Regions from separate parts of the Evansella sp. AB-rgal1 genome, predicted to be linked through region 1. Evidence: predicted binding sites of a transcription regulator. Region 1 holds the regulator's gene; the other holds the start of a gene.
What was found. The regulator Rex, encoded in region 1, represses fermentation and respiration genes when NADH is low (regulators of the CRP and FNR family bind a similar motif). The targets are predictions, from matches to a motif close to TTGTGAAATATTTCACAA.

Region 1 (8,203 bases):
TCCTTGTTTGGTACTGGTGATAATACCAATATTCGTGCAAAACTAAACAGCATCCAAGGAAATGTGGTCGCTGGGCTAAACATTGCAGCTGGTTCATATAATGCCACTATTCCAAACCGAAGATTAGATGCTACGAATAACTGGTGGGGAAGTTCAGATGGCCCATCCCCAATTGGAACAGGCGATGCCGTGATTGATCCTGATGGGATAGCCGAAATCACACCATTTTTAACGGCGGATCCATTGGCTCTTCCTGGTCAAGTTATCTCAACAGGTCCAATTCAAAGGAATGGCTCGAATGCTCAAACCGTTATCGTTGATATCCTTAATAATGATCCCATAAACCCTGCCGTAATCGAGATTCTCGGTTTCCATATGGGTGTTTCAGGTGGTAAAACTCCCTATGTGCATGAGTTATTTAGCCTCGCTCCAATTACGAAAATCCAAAAAAACTATATTGTTTCTGGTTTTGAGGAATACGAATTCCAATTTGGAATCACAGGCAGTGACGGTGTTCAAATATCAATTTGGCCAAGGGACGGCAGTGGGAACTTATTACCAACACAGCGAGTTTTGAGTTCTGAATTACAACAAATAAGCACGTTAACACCTGGAGTACCTTGATGAAAAAAGATAATCATTAGAGGATCATTAAGCAGTTTCAGCTTGTAGACACCGAATCTACAAGCTTTCTCATGCAAAAAAAGCATGGTATGCGGTGGACAACCCTCCGAAATTCAAAATATGATTGGGCAGACCATGTTGCTAGCGTATGTTCATGGCACATTTGTCTTATTACACAGTATTTAGTCCACTACGTAATACAAAAGTTACCCCATAGGTTTTTCCATTTTGAGAGGAAACTGATCTTATTTAAAATAATCTGAGTTGGTACACTTTAATGCTGCAATCAAGCCAGTGTATAACAAGAACTAAAAAAGGCTTCTCAAAAGTTTTAATCAACTAATGAGAAGCTTCTTTTATTTTCCTGATGTTAGCATTTTGTTAGCATATCACTTCAAAACCCTTATATATCAAGGGATTAGCGGCAGATTACATCATGCCGCCCATTCCACCCATTCCGCCCATGTCAGGCATTCCGCCGCCAGCACCTTCTGGCTCTGGAAGATCAGCAACTACAGCTTCAGTAGTTAAGAACATAGCCGCAACAGATGCTGCGTTTTGAAGTGCAGAACGAGTAACCTTAGTTGGGTCAACGATTCCCGCTTCAACCATGTTTACATACTCACCAGTTGCTGCGTTGAATCCGATTCCTACAGCTTCGCCTTTTAAACGCTCAACAACGATAGATCCTTCAAGACCTGCGTTGTGTGCAATTTGACGAACTGGCTCTTCAAGCGCACGTACAACAATGTTTGCTCCAGTAGCTTCGTCACCTGTAAGCTCGAGACCTTTAACAGCATTGATAACATTCACTAGTGCTGTACCACCACCAGAAACGATACCTTCTTCTACTGCAGCGCGAGTAGAGTTTAATGCATCTTCAATACGTAGCTTACGCTCTTTTAATTCAGTTTCTGTAGCAGCACCAACTTTTACTACTGCAACTCCACCAGCAAGCTTCGCTAAACGCTCTTGAAGTTTTTCTTTATCAAAATCAGAAGTAGATTCTTCTACTTGTGCTTTAATTTGGTTTACACGGCTAGAAATCTCAGCTGCATCTCCATTACCGTCCACGATTGTTGTGTTGTCTTTTGTTACAACAACTTTTGCAGCGCGACCTAATTGAGTAATGTTTGCAGATTTAAGATCTAAACCAAGATCTTCTGTGATAACTTCTCCACCAGTTAATGTAGCAATATCTTCTAGCATTGCTTTACGACGGTCACCGAATCCAGGAGCTTTAACAGCTACTGCATTGAATGTTCCACGAAGCTTGTTCACTACTAATGTAGCAAGGGCTTCCCCTTCAACGTCTTCTGCAATGATAAGGATCGGACGACCTTGTTGAACAACTTGCTCAAGCACAGGAAGTACCTCTTGGATGCTTGCGATTTTCTTATCAGTGATTAGGATATAAGGATCTTCTAGAACTGCTTCCATTTTATCAGAATCAGTTACCATGTATGGAGATGCATATCCACGGTCGAATTGCATACCTTCTACTACTTCAAGCTCTGTAGTGAATCCTTTAGATTCTTCTACAGTGATAACTCCATCGTTACCTACGCGCTCCATAGCTTCTGCAATTAATTGACCTACTTCATCGTCTGCAGCAGAGATTGCAGCAACTTGTGCAATAGACTCTTTGCTTACGATTGGGTTAGAAATCTTTTGAAGTTCTTCAACTGCTACTTTTGTAGCCTTTTCAATCCCTTTACGGATACCCATTGGGTTCGCACCAGAAGTTACGTTTTTTAAACCTTCAGAAATCATCGCTTGTGCTAAAACAGTCGCTGTAGTTGTACCGTCACCAGCGATATCGTTTGTTTTGCTTGCAACTTCAGATACAAGCTTCGCACCCATGTTTTCAAAGTTATCTTCTAATTCGATTTCCTTTGCGATTGTTACACCGTCATTTGTAATTAATGGAGAACCAAATTTTTTCTCAAGAACTACGTTACGACCTTTTGGTCCAAGTGTTACTTTTACAGCATTAGCCAAAGCGTCCACACCGCGTTTCATTGAACGACGAGCGTCTTCACTGAATTTAATTTCTTTTGCCATGCTTCTCAACCTCCTATTGTCCTATGTAGTATATATAATGTTTCCATTACCGTATTAGCCAATAATTGCTAATACATCACTTTCACGAAGAATTAAATACTCTTTACCTTCATATTTCACTTCAGTTCCTGCATACTTTGAGAAGATAACGGAATTACCAGCTTCTACTTCAAGTGCTACGCGCTCTCCGTTTTCAGTAACTCGTCCAGTACCTACAGCAACAACTTTACCTTCTTGTGGCTTTTCTTTTGCAGAATCAGGAAGAACGATTCCGCTTGCTGTTTTTTCTTCTTGCTCAACTAACTCAATAACAATACGATCACCTAATGGTTTTAACAAGGAAAACAACCTCCTTTAAAATGTTTATTGCAGTTTGTTATCTTCATTAATAACATCCTGCCGTTGATTTTGTTATTATTAGCACTCGGTTAACTTGAGTGCTAACACAATTATTATAATAATCAAATGCTTTTTGTTTTGCAACCTTTTTGAATCATTTTTCTATTAATTTTTTCGACAAAATTATTAGAAGAAATTTACATTATAATTTCGTCCTATCATCTACAAAATATACGTACAATTAATGAAAATTCCTAACAAATTTTTTTCATATATTTTAAAAGATATTTTGTAAGAATTAAAAAAATAAACTCTACATCGCTTTATTAGTGTATCTTCTTGCACCTATGGTACAATGATTTAAGTTATTAACAATTGCACATTTTTTTATTCTATTTGGACATCCAACAAAGTATATATGATAGAGATTCATTACACAAACTAGACACATTGGTTACATATCTTAACTTATATGTAGGAAAAACTATACTAATTTTTGAACAAAGGAGATAGCACGTTGACAAAAAGATATTGGCTTATTCTCATCAGTTTTATCATTATGCAGCTCGCTACTTCGGTCACAGCTGCTCTGCTCGTGTTCTTTGGATTTTCTGGTACATTCGATGAACTTATCGGCACTACGGTATTAATTACATTCACATTGGGATTCTTTGTTATTCTATTTTTAACACTAAAAACAGAACCTGACTTGGAATTTTCAAGGGATAAAGCTAGTGGAAGCGAAACGGTGCTTTGGTCTATTTTAGGAATATTCATGGCCTTCGGAGCTCAAATATTGGCAAACTTCATTAACATATATGTACTTGGAATTGAACCAGGATCAGAAAATACACAGGATATTGTTGGCTGGGCTAACGCCGTTCCACTAATGATGATCGTTGTAGCCATTTTCGTTCCTATTATGGAAGAAATCGTGTTCCGCATGGTTATATTCGGCAGTTTATTTAAACGATATGGCTTTTGGATTGCTGCTCTTTTAAGTGGACTCATTTTTGCTGTTGTTCACATGGATTTCAAAAATTTAATTGTATATTTAGCTATGGGTATTGTTTTTGCGTTCCTTTATGTAAAAACAAAGCGTATCATCGTTCCAATCATGGCACATGTTGGTATTAATTCGTTCGTAATGATTGTTCAAGTAGTTTTTGGAGAAGACATACAACGACTTATTGATGAAATGGATAACATCCAAGCTATTATTGGAGGGCTTTTCTTATGAAAACAGCTAGATTTACTGGTTATATGTACTTTTTAATTGCAACTGTCTTTGTTTTCTTTGCCATCCAACAACACAACAGAACTGGAGAATGGGATTTTATTACTTTGTTACTTATTGGTGTAGCTGCCATCGACTACATGATTGCTTTCCGTTATTTTTCAGCATTAGGTAAAGGAAAAGATAAGAAATAGTGTTAGAAAAAACGCTTAAGCATCGTCGCTTAAGCGTTTTTGTTTTGTGATTGTAACTTAGCTGTGTCCTGTTTTTGCTGCTTATTATACTCTCTTCCCAACAATATCCCTGTTGGAATTGAGATAAGTGTTAGGATTCCGATTAAAAGAAATCCTTCATTAATTGCTTGTAAACTTGCAAGATCAATCTCTACATTACTGGTTGTTATTATTTGCGCTCGTCTTACTTCAAAATAGATGGAAATAAATACAATCCCTAAAGCTGAACTCATTTGTCGTAAAACATTATTCATAGCTGACCCTCTAGAGATAAATTTATCTGGGATTGAGTTCATTCCCGCTGTTGTGGAAGGCATCATACTTAACCCCATTCCAATACCACGTAGAGCATTTAATGCTACGATAATCCATAATGCTGTTTCCATGGAAAGAAATCCTAAGAATACATTTCCGACGGTAACTATTGTTAGTCCTAGTGTAACAATAAGTGATGGCCCATGTCGGTCTAGCATTCTACCACCAATACTCATAAATATTCCTGAAAGTAATGCAGCTGGTAAAAAGGTTAACCCTGTCACAATAGCTCCATAACCGTACACATTTTGAAGTAACAGTGGAACTAAGAATATCCCACCAAACAAACTGATGGAACTAATACTAGAGATCCAAACACTGTAGCCGTATGCTGGTATCTTGAAAATTGACAAGTCCAGTAATGGCTGTTCTTTTTTGTTTTCTATTTTTACAAAAAGAATGAGCGCTACCAATCCGAATAGGATTAAAAATACATTCATGGGTTCTTTTAAATGAGCTAGCTCCGAGACCCTACCTAGTGCAAAGAGTATGGCTCCTACACCGAGGGTAACAGTTACAAATCCAGATGAATCAAATGAAATATCTTTTACTTTTGCTGTCTGTTTTAAATATACATAGGAAAATAGGATACCTATAATTCCCGTTGGTACATTACAAAGAAATAACCACTGCCAAGTTCCCATTTCTATGATAAATCCACCTAATGTGGGCCCAATCGTAGGTGCCATCATTGCAGCAACTCCATATATTCCTGTGGCTAATCCCCTTTCTTTTCTTGGGAAAACCTCAAAAATTAGAGCCATCGCAGTTGGCATCATCAGCCCACCACCTACTCCTTGTAAACCACGAAAGAAAATTAGTGATGATAAATCCCACGATAGAGATCCGAAAATCGACCCTAAAACAAATAAGGCAAGACCTGCCATATATAATTGCTTTTTACCAAACTTGTCACCTAAGTACCCAGTCACAGGCATCGTAACACCCATCGTTACCATAAAGATGGTAATAACCCATCCTGTAGCAACAGCATCTGCCTGGAAAACGGACATTAAATGAGGAACAGCAGGATTTAACATACTATTATTTAAAATAACTGTAAACGTTCCGAGTAAAACTGTTATTACAACTAACCACTTTTGTGGTACTTTACTCAAATAAAACACCTACCTCACCAATCCATTGTTTCGATACACGAAACATACCCTTCTACTATACCATGATATCAGCCTACTGTGAACGTAGTCTAGTAACAAAGCATAGGAATTAATAACGGATCTCAAACTCTGGATGATGGATGATATGTCACAGCAGAAGGTAATATACTTAGTTAATCTTCATAAGGACAATTTTAGCTCATTTTAACCCGTTTTGTCCTTATGAGCTCTTCATAAGGATAATTCCAGATACTTCCAACTCGTTTTTGTCCTTATGAGCCCTTCATAAGGACAACTTCAGATACTTTCAACTCGATTTTGTCCTTATGAGCCCTTAAGTTGACTCTTTATATATAACAATTCGCCAGGTCCATGCACTAGCTTGTCTATTAAGCCTTTGTGTTGAAATCATCCAAAGCTATACACTAACCAACAAAAAGTGTCTCATTAGACTAATCAGCCTAATAAGACACTCTGAATATGATTACATTGGATAATGACGTAAGAAGTAAATAAGCGATTGTAATTCTACCGACAAATCAATATGATGAATTCGAACATGGTCCGGAACAGACAATCTTGCAGGTGTGAAATTCAAGATACCTTTAATCCCTGCCTCTACAAGCTGATCCGCAATAATCTGAGCAGCGTGTGCTGGGACGGTCAAGATTGCCACTTCCACATCGTTTGCTATTTTCTCTTTAATGTCGTCCAAATGATAAATGGGAACGCTTCCAATTTTTTGTCCTACTTTCGTTTCATCTACATCAAAGCCCATTTCGATTCTCGTGCTATTACTCTTTGTAAAATTGTAATTTAAGAAAGCAGTACCTAAATTACCTACCCCTACCAAAATTACCTTCGTAATTTCATCTTGGTCTAACGTTTTTCGGAAGAATGTTAGTAAATAATTTACATTATACCCGTACCCTTTTTTCCCCAATGCACCGAAGTAAGAAAAGTCTCTACGGATTGTAGCAGAATCTACTTTTACTGCATCACTAAGCTCCGAAGAAGAAACTCGATGTTTCCCTGATGCTTGTAAGCTTTCTAAAAAACGATAATATAATGGTAACCGTTTTGCTGTTGCTTGCGGTATCTTCGTTTGATCAACATCCATATATTTTCCTCCTACCCATATAATATTTTTATTTATAAAAGCAAGACTTTTCTTCAAGTAGATTTCCTTATGATGTAATAGCCTTTATTGCTCGCGCTTAAAATCCCCGTTTTTTCCACCAGTTTTTACTAATAAAAATGTCTTTCCAATAACCATGCCTTTGTCTACTGCTTTGCACATATCGTAAACAGTTAATGCAGTAGCAGAAGCTGCAGTTAATGCTTCCATTTCCACGCCAGTACTTCCTTTTGTCTTTACCTTAACAGTTATATGTAAAATGTGTATTTTCTCACTTATCTCCCAATCAAAAAGAATATCAACTCCTGAAAGGGCTAAAGGATGACACATTGGTATCCATTGAGATGTGTTCTTCGCAGCCATGATACCTGCAACCTGCGCAACAGCTAACACGTCCCCTTTTTTCATAGTCCCCCCTTTTATTCCTTCGTATATTTTCTTATTCACTTCTATACTACTTTTTGCAACTGCAGTTCGAACAGTTTCACCTTTATCGGAAATGTCCACCATTTTTGCTCTACCTTGCTCATTAAAGTGTGTAAATGAACCCATGGTGTACCTGCCCCCTTCACTTCTTCTATTGTACTATTAGTTCACAATCTGTACAAACTCTTTCTTTTAGGTTGCGACATATGTCTAGATTACTGTACACTTACTTTGTGAAATGTATGGATTATACAGTGAGGATGAACGTTCATGATTTTATTGCAATGTGTACAGTTGTCCAAATCGTTTGGAGCTGAAAAAATATTATCAAATGTAAAACTAGAAATTCAAACACGTGATCGAATAGCTTTAGTAGGTAGAAACGGCGCAGGTAAATCAACGTTACTAAAGATCATAGCTGGAGAGCTTTCTTACGATACGGGAGACTTAATTATTCCTAAAGATGTAACCGTCGGCTATTTAGCCCAAGATAGCGGTCTCACTTCTGAACGATCCATTTGGGATGAAATGCTAACCGTCTTTAGGCACCTAAAAAAAATGGAACAGGACTTGCGGAGATTAGAAGAAAAGATGAGTGATTCCCAAAGTCCTAGTTTTACTAAAGTTCTAGAAGAGTATGATCAACTTCAGATGGACTTTAAAGATAAAGGTGGCTACCAATATGAAGCAGATATTCGTGGAATTTTAT
Region 2 (8,203 bases), on a different contig from region 1:
TACAGTACTTCTATCATTCAAATGATTTCCCTTTCAGTATCATGGTTTGTATTAGGTTTAGGTGCCTATTTAGTAGGCACAGGGGAATTAGAGGGAGTATTTCTTGCTATGCTCGTAATGATTTCCTTGACCGTCTTTGAAAATGCTACTCCGATGGCTATTTTTCCAGCGTATTATGAAGATAGCCGTAGAGCAGCCACCCGACTTTTTTCTGTTATCAACGATGAAAGTGAGAACAAGGGTGTAGTAGAGGAAGAGCTGTTGACAAAGGAATTACAGGAGAAGGACCCAATATCGATAAACATGAATAATATTTCCTTTTCTTACCCTGGAGAAGCTAGAAAAACCCTTTCCGAGATAAATATTGATATTCCATCAGGTACGAAAACTGCAATTGTAGGTCCTAGTGGATCTGGAAAGTCTACATTAATTCAACTTTTGTTAAAGTTTTATGATGAGTATGATGGTGATATCGTAGTTAATGGGTCGACGCTAGCTCAAGTGAGGAAAGAGTCAGTCTGGAAGGCAACGAACACTGTTTTACAAAGTAATCATTTCTTTTATGGTACAATTCGAGACAATTTACTTCTTGCAAGAGATACTGTAACGGATGAAGAAATGAAACAAGCATTAGAGATGGTAGACCTTAATGAGTTTTCCTTAGATGACAAGGTGATAGAAAAAGGGGGAAACTTGTCTGGAGGAGAAAAACAGAGATTAGCTATTGCAAGAGCCATATTAAAAGGATCTCGGCTTTGGTTATTGGATGAACCAACTTCATCTGTAGACTTTGTTACGGAGAAAAAGATTTATTCTCATCTTTTCGATTTAGGAAAAGAAGACACAGTCGTTCTTATTAGTCATCGATTGACAGGGTTAGAACAAATGGATCAAATCATTGTAATGGAACATGGCAGAGTGGTAGAAACGGGAACATATGATGAGTTAATGGAACGGAAAGGATACTTTTATCAACTGAAGGAAATAGAAAAGAGTGTATTGATGTAAGTAGCGGTTGAAAATGTAAGTAGAAAAGACCATCAAATTGGATTTTTGTGGTCTTTTTTTTATGCTGTTTGTGCGATTGAGCCGTGTTTCTGTGCGATACTCGGGATTTGTGTGCGAACGAACCGTGTTTCTGTGCGATACTCGTGATTTGTGTGCGAACGAACCGTGTTTCTGTGCGATGCTCGGGATTTGTGTGCGATTGAACCATGTTTCTGTGCGATACTCGTGATTTGTGTGCGAACGAACCATGTTTCTGTGCGATACTCGTGATTTGTGTGCGAACGAACCGTGTTTCTGTGCGATGCTCGGGATTTGTGTGCGAACGAACCGTGTTTCTGTGCGATGCTCGGGATTTGTGTGCGAACGAACCATGTTTCTGTGCGATGCTCGTGATTTGTGTGCGAACGAACCATGTTTCTGTGCGATACTCGGGATTTGTGTGCGAACGAACCGTGTTTCTGTGCGATGCTCGTGATTTGTGTGCGAACGAACCGTGTTTCTGTGCGATCCTCATGATTTTTCCGAGGTTCGCCCTATTTTATGCTGATATGAAAAATTGTACTATTTTTCAACAAATTTCCTATTGTTCTTTTTCCATTTCGAGTACCCTCGAATTTGTTTATATAGAACTATCATGTTTTTTCTGTAATTCAATTAAATTTCGTTCAATCTTCTCTATTAAGATATTGTCGCAAAACAACTAATATTAGGGAGGTTCGAGGGAAGAAATAAATTCTAGACAAAAATACCGGACACATTTTATAAGATGTGCCGATTCTTATCTATATGTGAAAGAATTTGATTAACGGTTTTCAAAAATCGCTATTTTCCTTATGCTACAATGAACTCACTTAGAACAGGACAAACTTATTATTCTAAAAGGAGATGTTATTTTTGAAGATCTACGATAACACAAAAGAGAGAGGAAATGTTTCAGTAGAGGTTACTATATTAAGTTTGGTCTTAACATTCACCATTTATAATCTAATGAATGTTCATTTGTGGAGTGTCAGCTTTAATGCTATTGATTATGTTCTTAAACCGTTTATGCTACTGCCTTTTACACTCCCATTACTAATAGTATTATTACATCGAGGAATTTATGCATGGAATAATGTCAGAAGTTTGCGATTTATTTTACAATGGAAGCAAGGTGTTTTCATCCCTAGAATTGTAGAAAAGAGATTACCAATCTACATAGTAGATGATCGTAGTTTTAAGAGTGAATTACCGTTACGGAAAAATACAATTGTAGATATGAGATTGAAAAATAGGAATAATCCAGTTTTGAATCACAATGTGGATGTAATTAAACTAACACCTAATTCGAATCAAGTCAGTATTCACTATTTAATTGAGCGAGCAAATCTGATGGTGAAGGACACGGCACTGAAAGATAAACCAATTACCTTCTTAGTTGATAGCAAAGATGATAGAAATAGAATGATATCGAAAATATGGCTTCGATTGATCCGTAATCCTTATTGCAAATCTGCAGAGGATGACATTCATACTATTTCAAAGTTAGTCTATTAACATATTAAGATTACTTTATATAAATACTAATAAATCGATGGGCAAAGGAGCTTGTGGATTTATATAAAGGAGGAGCTGGTACTTTCCCTCTCAGTGGGGGGGCAGATACTTTATAACATTAAAAAGTAGGTGAGGTTATTCTGATAATTTATTTCATATTACGGTAAAGATGAAGCAGCCATTTTTACCGCTATGGTTTTCTTTGAAGTGCATAATTGCGTCCTAAAACTACTACACTTTTTTCTAGCGAGAAAGAATCTTCCCCCACCTAGAACTGGAACTAGGTGCCAATGGATCAGCTTGTTGTGCGCCTAAAATGAGAATCCCCACTCATAGTAGGTTTTGGAAAGGTACAACGGCTATGACATTGTTGGATTACTGAAAAAAGAAACGTGCCCTATTTTTCAGTGGTCCACTTCTTTCTCGTTAGCTTTTTTTATACATCTCAATCAAAAAACTCCCACAAAAAAAGGGCAACTTAAAAGTACCCCTTTTAAATCACCCGTCAAACTTAGATATTATTCATTTACTGTTTTTTTAGTATTATTACGTTCCTGTTCTTCACTATTTTCTAAAATAAATGCTGGAGTTTTCCCATATGTAGCCCATAGGAAAACGAGTGCAACACAAGCAATTAACACAAGAGGTGGAGCTATTGTAATGAAAAACCAAGTTACATTCATGTTCATACAACTCCTTTAATAGATGCTGGATTATTTTTTTCCTTCCACATAATCAGCATCAAATAAGAATAGTTTCATTAGTAAAAATAAAGATGGAATTAGTAGAAACAATCCCGCGATAAATGCAATAATGAGCGCTAGTGCCATAGATTCGTTTGTAAACCCATCGTAGATCGTTAAATATGGATAAAGTAAATAAGGGAAGTGCGATACTCCATATCCAAAAAACGCACTAAAATATTGAATCATTACCAATACAAAGGCAGTTCCATAATTTCTTTTTTTCCAAATTAGATATGCGGCTACTCCAAAGGAAGCTAAGGAAATTCCGAATACCCACCATATATCTAACATATTTTGATAGTGTTCATAGTTTTGCTGTCTTAGTAAAAAGAATACGATGATCCCTGCTAAAATGGACGGAAATGACCAAGTTAATGCATATTTACGTAATAGTTGTAATGCATTTTCATCTTTCGCTCGAGACGCATAGTAAGTTAAAAAACTAGCAGAAATAAAGAGAACACTAACGATCGATAAGACTACTACTCCCCAAGAATACGTGCTTGTAAATAGCTCTCTGTATAGTAGGCTAACATATCCATCTTCTAAACTTACATACCCACCTTCTGAGATGGTTAATACAGTTGATAACGATGCAGGAATCAATAATCCTGTCGCTCCATATAGAAAGGAATATAGACGACTTTCTTTTGCTCCATAAGTTGCAAAAGCATAATAAGAACCACGAACAGCTATTAAAATGATGGCAACACTACCAGGGATAAGGAGAGCTGTTCCATAATAATACGCTGTGTCTGGAAAGAATCCAACAATTCCTATAAAGAAAAATACGAGGAATACGTTCGTTACTTCCCAAACAGGTGAAAGATAACGCTGGATGATGTTGTGAATGATATGGTTTTTATTTGTTCGTTTTGAATAATAGCTGAAAAAACCAGCCCCGAAATCGATGGATGCTACAATTAGGTAGCCGTATAAAAATGTCCATAGAACGGTAATCCCAACAACTTCATAACTCATTGATCGTATCCCCCTTTTTAATTTATTTTTCGATGAGTATCATGACTGATACCGAGCTTTTCCAGTTCGTGTTCCACTGGATTTGATTGAAACATTCGGCGTAATACGATAATACATGTTGCTCCTAAAACAGCATAAAGGGCGATAAATACATATAACATAATATCCACGTGAGGAGATGTTGTTGCTCCTTCTGCAACGGTCATCACTTGATTTAAGATCCAAGGTTGACGACCAACTTCTGCAAAAATCCAGCCAGCTTCTATCGCAAGCATGGATAGAGGTCCGCCTGCTACAACAGCCCATAGCATTGGACGATTAAAAGCATTCCATTTATTTGTCCAATTTATAAATATAAAAAATGCGGATACTGCTGCTAAATACATGCCGATAAACACCATTAAATCGAACATATAATGTATCCACAATGGAGGAAGCTCATCTTGTGGAAAATCATTTAATCCAATTACTACTGTATCTGGTGAATTTCCAGCTAAAATACTAAGTGCGTATGGTATTTGTAACGCATACTTAACCTCGTTTTCCTCTGTTAGAAAACCACCTAAAATGAGAGGTGCTTCACTCTCTGTTTCAAAATGCCACTCAGCCGCTGCTAATTTCTCCGGCTGATGCTCGTGTAGATACTTTCCTGAGAAATCTCCAATTACCGCTGTTCCCACTGCGAAAACGGCTGCTGCTACCATCGTAAGGTGAAGAGCTTTTTTATGATATACATGCTTGTTTCCTTTTAAAATATGAAAAGCTGCAATAGCTCCTAAAATGAAAGCGGACGTTAAGTAACAAGTTATGATAACATGTGAAATTTTCGTCGGTGTAGCTGGGTTAAACATGGCAGCTAACGGACTTACATCTGTTAATATTCCGTCAACTAATGTAAAACCTTGAGGTGCGTTCATAAACGAGTTCACGGTTGTAATAAAGAACGCACTAGCTGTTGCTCCAATAACGATAGGAATAACTAACAAGAAGTGTTTTAGTTTGCTCTTAAATCGATCCCATGTATACAAATAGATTCCTAGGAAAATAGCTTCAAAGAAGAAAGCGAAAGTCTCCATGAACATAGGTAATCCAATTGTATGTCCTGCGGCACGCATAAAATTTGGCCACAATAGACTTAGTTGTAAACCTATCGCTGTTCCCGTAACAACTCCAACTGCTACAGTAACAACAAATCCTCTAGCCCACCTTCGAGCCATTAGTGTGTAGTGTGGATCATTTCTCTTTATTCCCATCCATTCTGCTATGGCGATCATTAACGGAATTCCAACACCAATTGTCGCAAAAATAACGTGAAACGCTAAAGTCAACGTGGTTAATAAGCGACTATAAAGGACCGGATCGTACTCGAACATATAACTCGCTCCTATCTTTATATATAGTAAATAGCTATACTTTGTGAATTATTTAACACTATATACATAGTATTAAACCTCCGTAGAAAAAATTATAGGTGTTTTCCCTCATATTTTGTGAATTTGTGAGCGTTTTTTGAACACGATGTGAAAACTTTGTGAAGGGAGGTTATGGAGGGTAAAAGCGGTATAAAAATTTAATGCTTTAAACTAATATCATATTAGTGTGACAATTCTGTAAAGTGTGTTATTATCTGCATGAAGAGAATTTAGAATTTATTTAGGAGGGAATGGAAGTAATCAATTATTATAGCTGAAATTGTCTAAATTTTATGAAATGTAAGGGAGTGCATAAATAAATGAGTAACAAAGATTGGTTAAAATGGCAGAAGGAAGTCTTATATGAAGAATATATTGAGCCAGAATTAGAGAAAAGATCCTTAATAGAAAAGAAACAAAAGAAAGTTGATCACTCATTAGAGGTTGAAACGAAGTATAAAACTGTTAGTCAAAAATGAAGGAAAAGGAATAACGATTGGTGCCACGGCCAGTTGTTATTCCTTTTTTTATGAGTAATTGTGTCTAGCTTCCTTAGTATATATTGATGCTGAGATGGAGACTTCTTTTACAGAACCCCAATAGTTCCTATTGGAGACCTTGAGAGCTCATAAGGAAAAAAAGAGGCTAGAACAGGAGGGAACTGTCCTTATGAGGATTGGAGAAAAAACCTTCGAAAGCTCGCCGCCTTATTTTCCCCCGACGATCACCTACATTCTAATAATTTTAAAAAAATAAATTAAATCACTTGACGTAAATTATTAATTATTATATAGTTAATTACATAAAGTAAGTAATGAGAAAAAGGTAACTTAAAAACTAGGAGGTAGTTGCAAAATGACAACTTTTACATTAGACAAAGTACACAGTGGTGTTGGATTTCAAGTGAAACATATGATGATTGCAAAGGCGAAAGGTGAGTTTACGGATTTTGACGTGAAAGTAGAGGGTGACTTAGAGAACTTAGAAGGATTAAACATTCAAGTTACTGTTGATCCATCTTCTATCGATACAAAGAATGATGATCGTGATGGACACCTTCGTTCTGCTGACTTCTTTGATGTAGATAATTTCAAGAGCATAAAGATAGTTAGTAAATCTATTAGCAAAGTTTCTGCTAATGAGTATGAGCTTACAGCGGACGTTACAATTAAAGATGTGACGAATACAGAAAAGTTTACAGTGGAATTCAATGGAACTTCTAAAAATCCAATGGATGGAAGCACTGTAACTGGTTTTGATGTGGAAGGAAAATTAAATCGTGAAGCGTATGGTTTAACTTGGAACGCCCCTTTAGAAACTGGTGGCGTATTAGTAGGGAAAGAAGTAAAATTAAGCGCTAACTTTGAATTTATTGTGGAATAATAAATTAAATGTAATACCTAACACAATTCTGAATACAAATAGTTGAATAAAAGGATTTCGTTCAGAGACCACACTACACATATGGGAACTCCATGATGGTAGCAGTGGTCTTTTTTTGTGAGGACGAATCAGCTCCTAGATAGAAAAACATCTAGCTTAGCTCGAGTTCTTTAAGGGTAACCAAACAATAAACAAATAATAAACAAACAAGAAAGAGGAGGTCCAACGTGACTGCACAATTTTCTGGTGTAAAACGAACGCAGTTATTAGAAGAAATGACCCATTCTAAATTCGATGTTCTTATTATAGGAGGAGGAATTACAGGTGCAGGAATTGCTATGGATGCATCATCTAGAGGACTGGAAACAGCTTTAGTAGAAATGCAAGATTTTGCTGCAGGTACGTCGAGCCGCTCTACTAAACTTGTTCATGGTGGGTTGAGATACTTAAAGAAGTTGGAAATTAAACTTGTATCACAAGTAGGTAAAGAAAGAGCAATTGTATATGAAAATGGGCCGCACGTTACAGTTCCTGAGTGGATGCTCTTACCTATTCAAAAAGGTGGAACCTTCGGGAGGTTATCCACCTCCTTAGGGTTACGAATGTACGATATGCTAGCTCGAGTAAATAAAGAAGAAAGAAGAAGAATGCTATCCGTTAGTGAGACCTTGAAAAAAGAGCCCCTTCTTAAAAGTGATGGATTAAAGGGTAGCGGATTTTATGTAGAATATCGGACAGATGACGCAAGGTTAACTGTCGAAGTAATAAAGGCCGCAGTTCAGTATGGTACGAAGGCAGTAAATTACTCGAAAGTGGAGCAATTACTATATGAGAATGGAAAGGTAGTGGGTGCCAAAGTTCGAGATACTCTATCAGATCTTATATATAGTATCTATGCAACCAAAGTGATAAATGCGACGGGGCCCTGGATTGATACGATTCGTGAACAGGACCGTTCAAAATCAGGAAAGGAATTAAGATTATCAAAAGGAGTACACTTAGTTATAGATAAATCACGTTTTCCACTATCTCATGCAGTATATTTTGATACACCTGATGGAAGAATGGTGTTTGCGATACCAAGAGGAGAGAAAGCGTATGTTGGAACAACAGATACGTTTTACAATGGAAACATTA

Region 2: a site for Rex is predicted at 5,686-5,703, ahead of ACERII_RS04570 (cytochrome ubiquinol oxidase subunit I). Genes of this name have one in related genera too.

What each region holds. Positions count from the first base shown of each region.
Region 1 is NZ_JBGUAU010000015.1:122,207-130,409, forward strand. Features, by position in the region: gene ACERII_RS14360 (right-handed parallel beta-helix repeat-containing protein) at 1-624, shown strand, start outside; gene groL (chaperonin GroEL) at 1,054-2,688, opposite strand; gene groES (co-chaperone GroES) at 2,743-3,027, opposite strand; gene ACERII_RS14375 (CPBP family intramembrane glutamic endopeptidase) at 3,545-4,267, shown strand; gene ACERII_RS14380 (YdiK family protein) at 4,264-4,458, shown strand; gene ACERII_RS14385 (MDR family MFS transporter) at 4,488-5,930, opposite strand; gene ACERII_RS14390 (redox-sensing transcriptional repressor Rex) at 6,415-7,050, opposite strand; gene moaC (cyclic pyranopterin monophosphate synthase MoaC) at 7,135-7,620, opposite strand; gene ACERII_RS14400 (ABC-F family ATP-binding cassette domain-containing protein) at 7,765-8,203, shown strand, end outside.
Region 2 is NZ_JBGUAU010000004.1:111,771-119,973, forward strand. Features, by position in the region: gene cydC (thiol reductant ABC exporter subunit CydC) at 1-1,008, shown strand, start outside; gene ACERII_RS04555 (hypothetical protein) at 1,903-2,544, shown strand; gene cydS (cytochrome bd oxidase small subunit CydS family protein) at 3,063-3,227, opposite strand; gene ACERII_RS04565 (cytochrome d ubiquinol oxidase subunit II) at 3,258-4,271, opposite strand; gene ACERII_RS04570 (cytochrome ubiquinol oxidase subunit I) at 4,289-5,644, opposite strand; gene ACERII_RS04575 (hypothetical protein) at 6,004-6,162, shown strand; gene ACERII_RS04580 (YceI family protein) at 6,539-7,066, shown strand; gene ACERII_RS04585 (glycerol-3-phosphate dehydrogenase/oxidase) at 7,342-8,203, shown strand, end outside.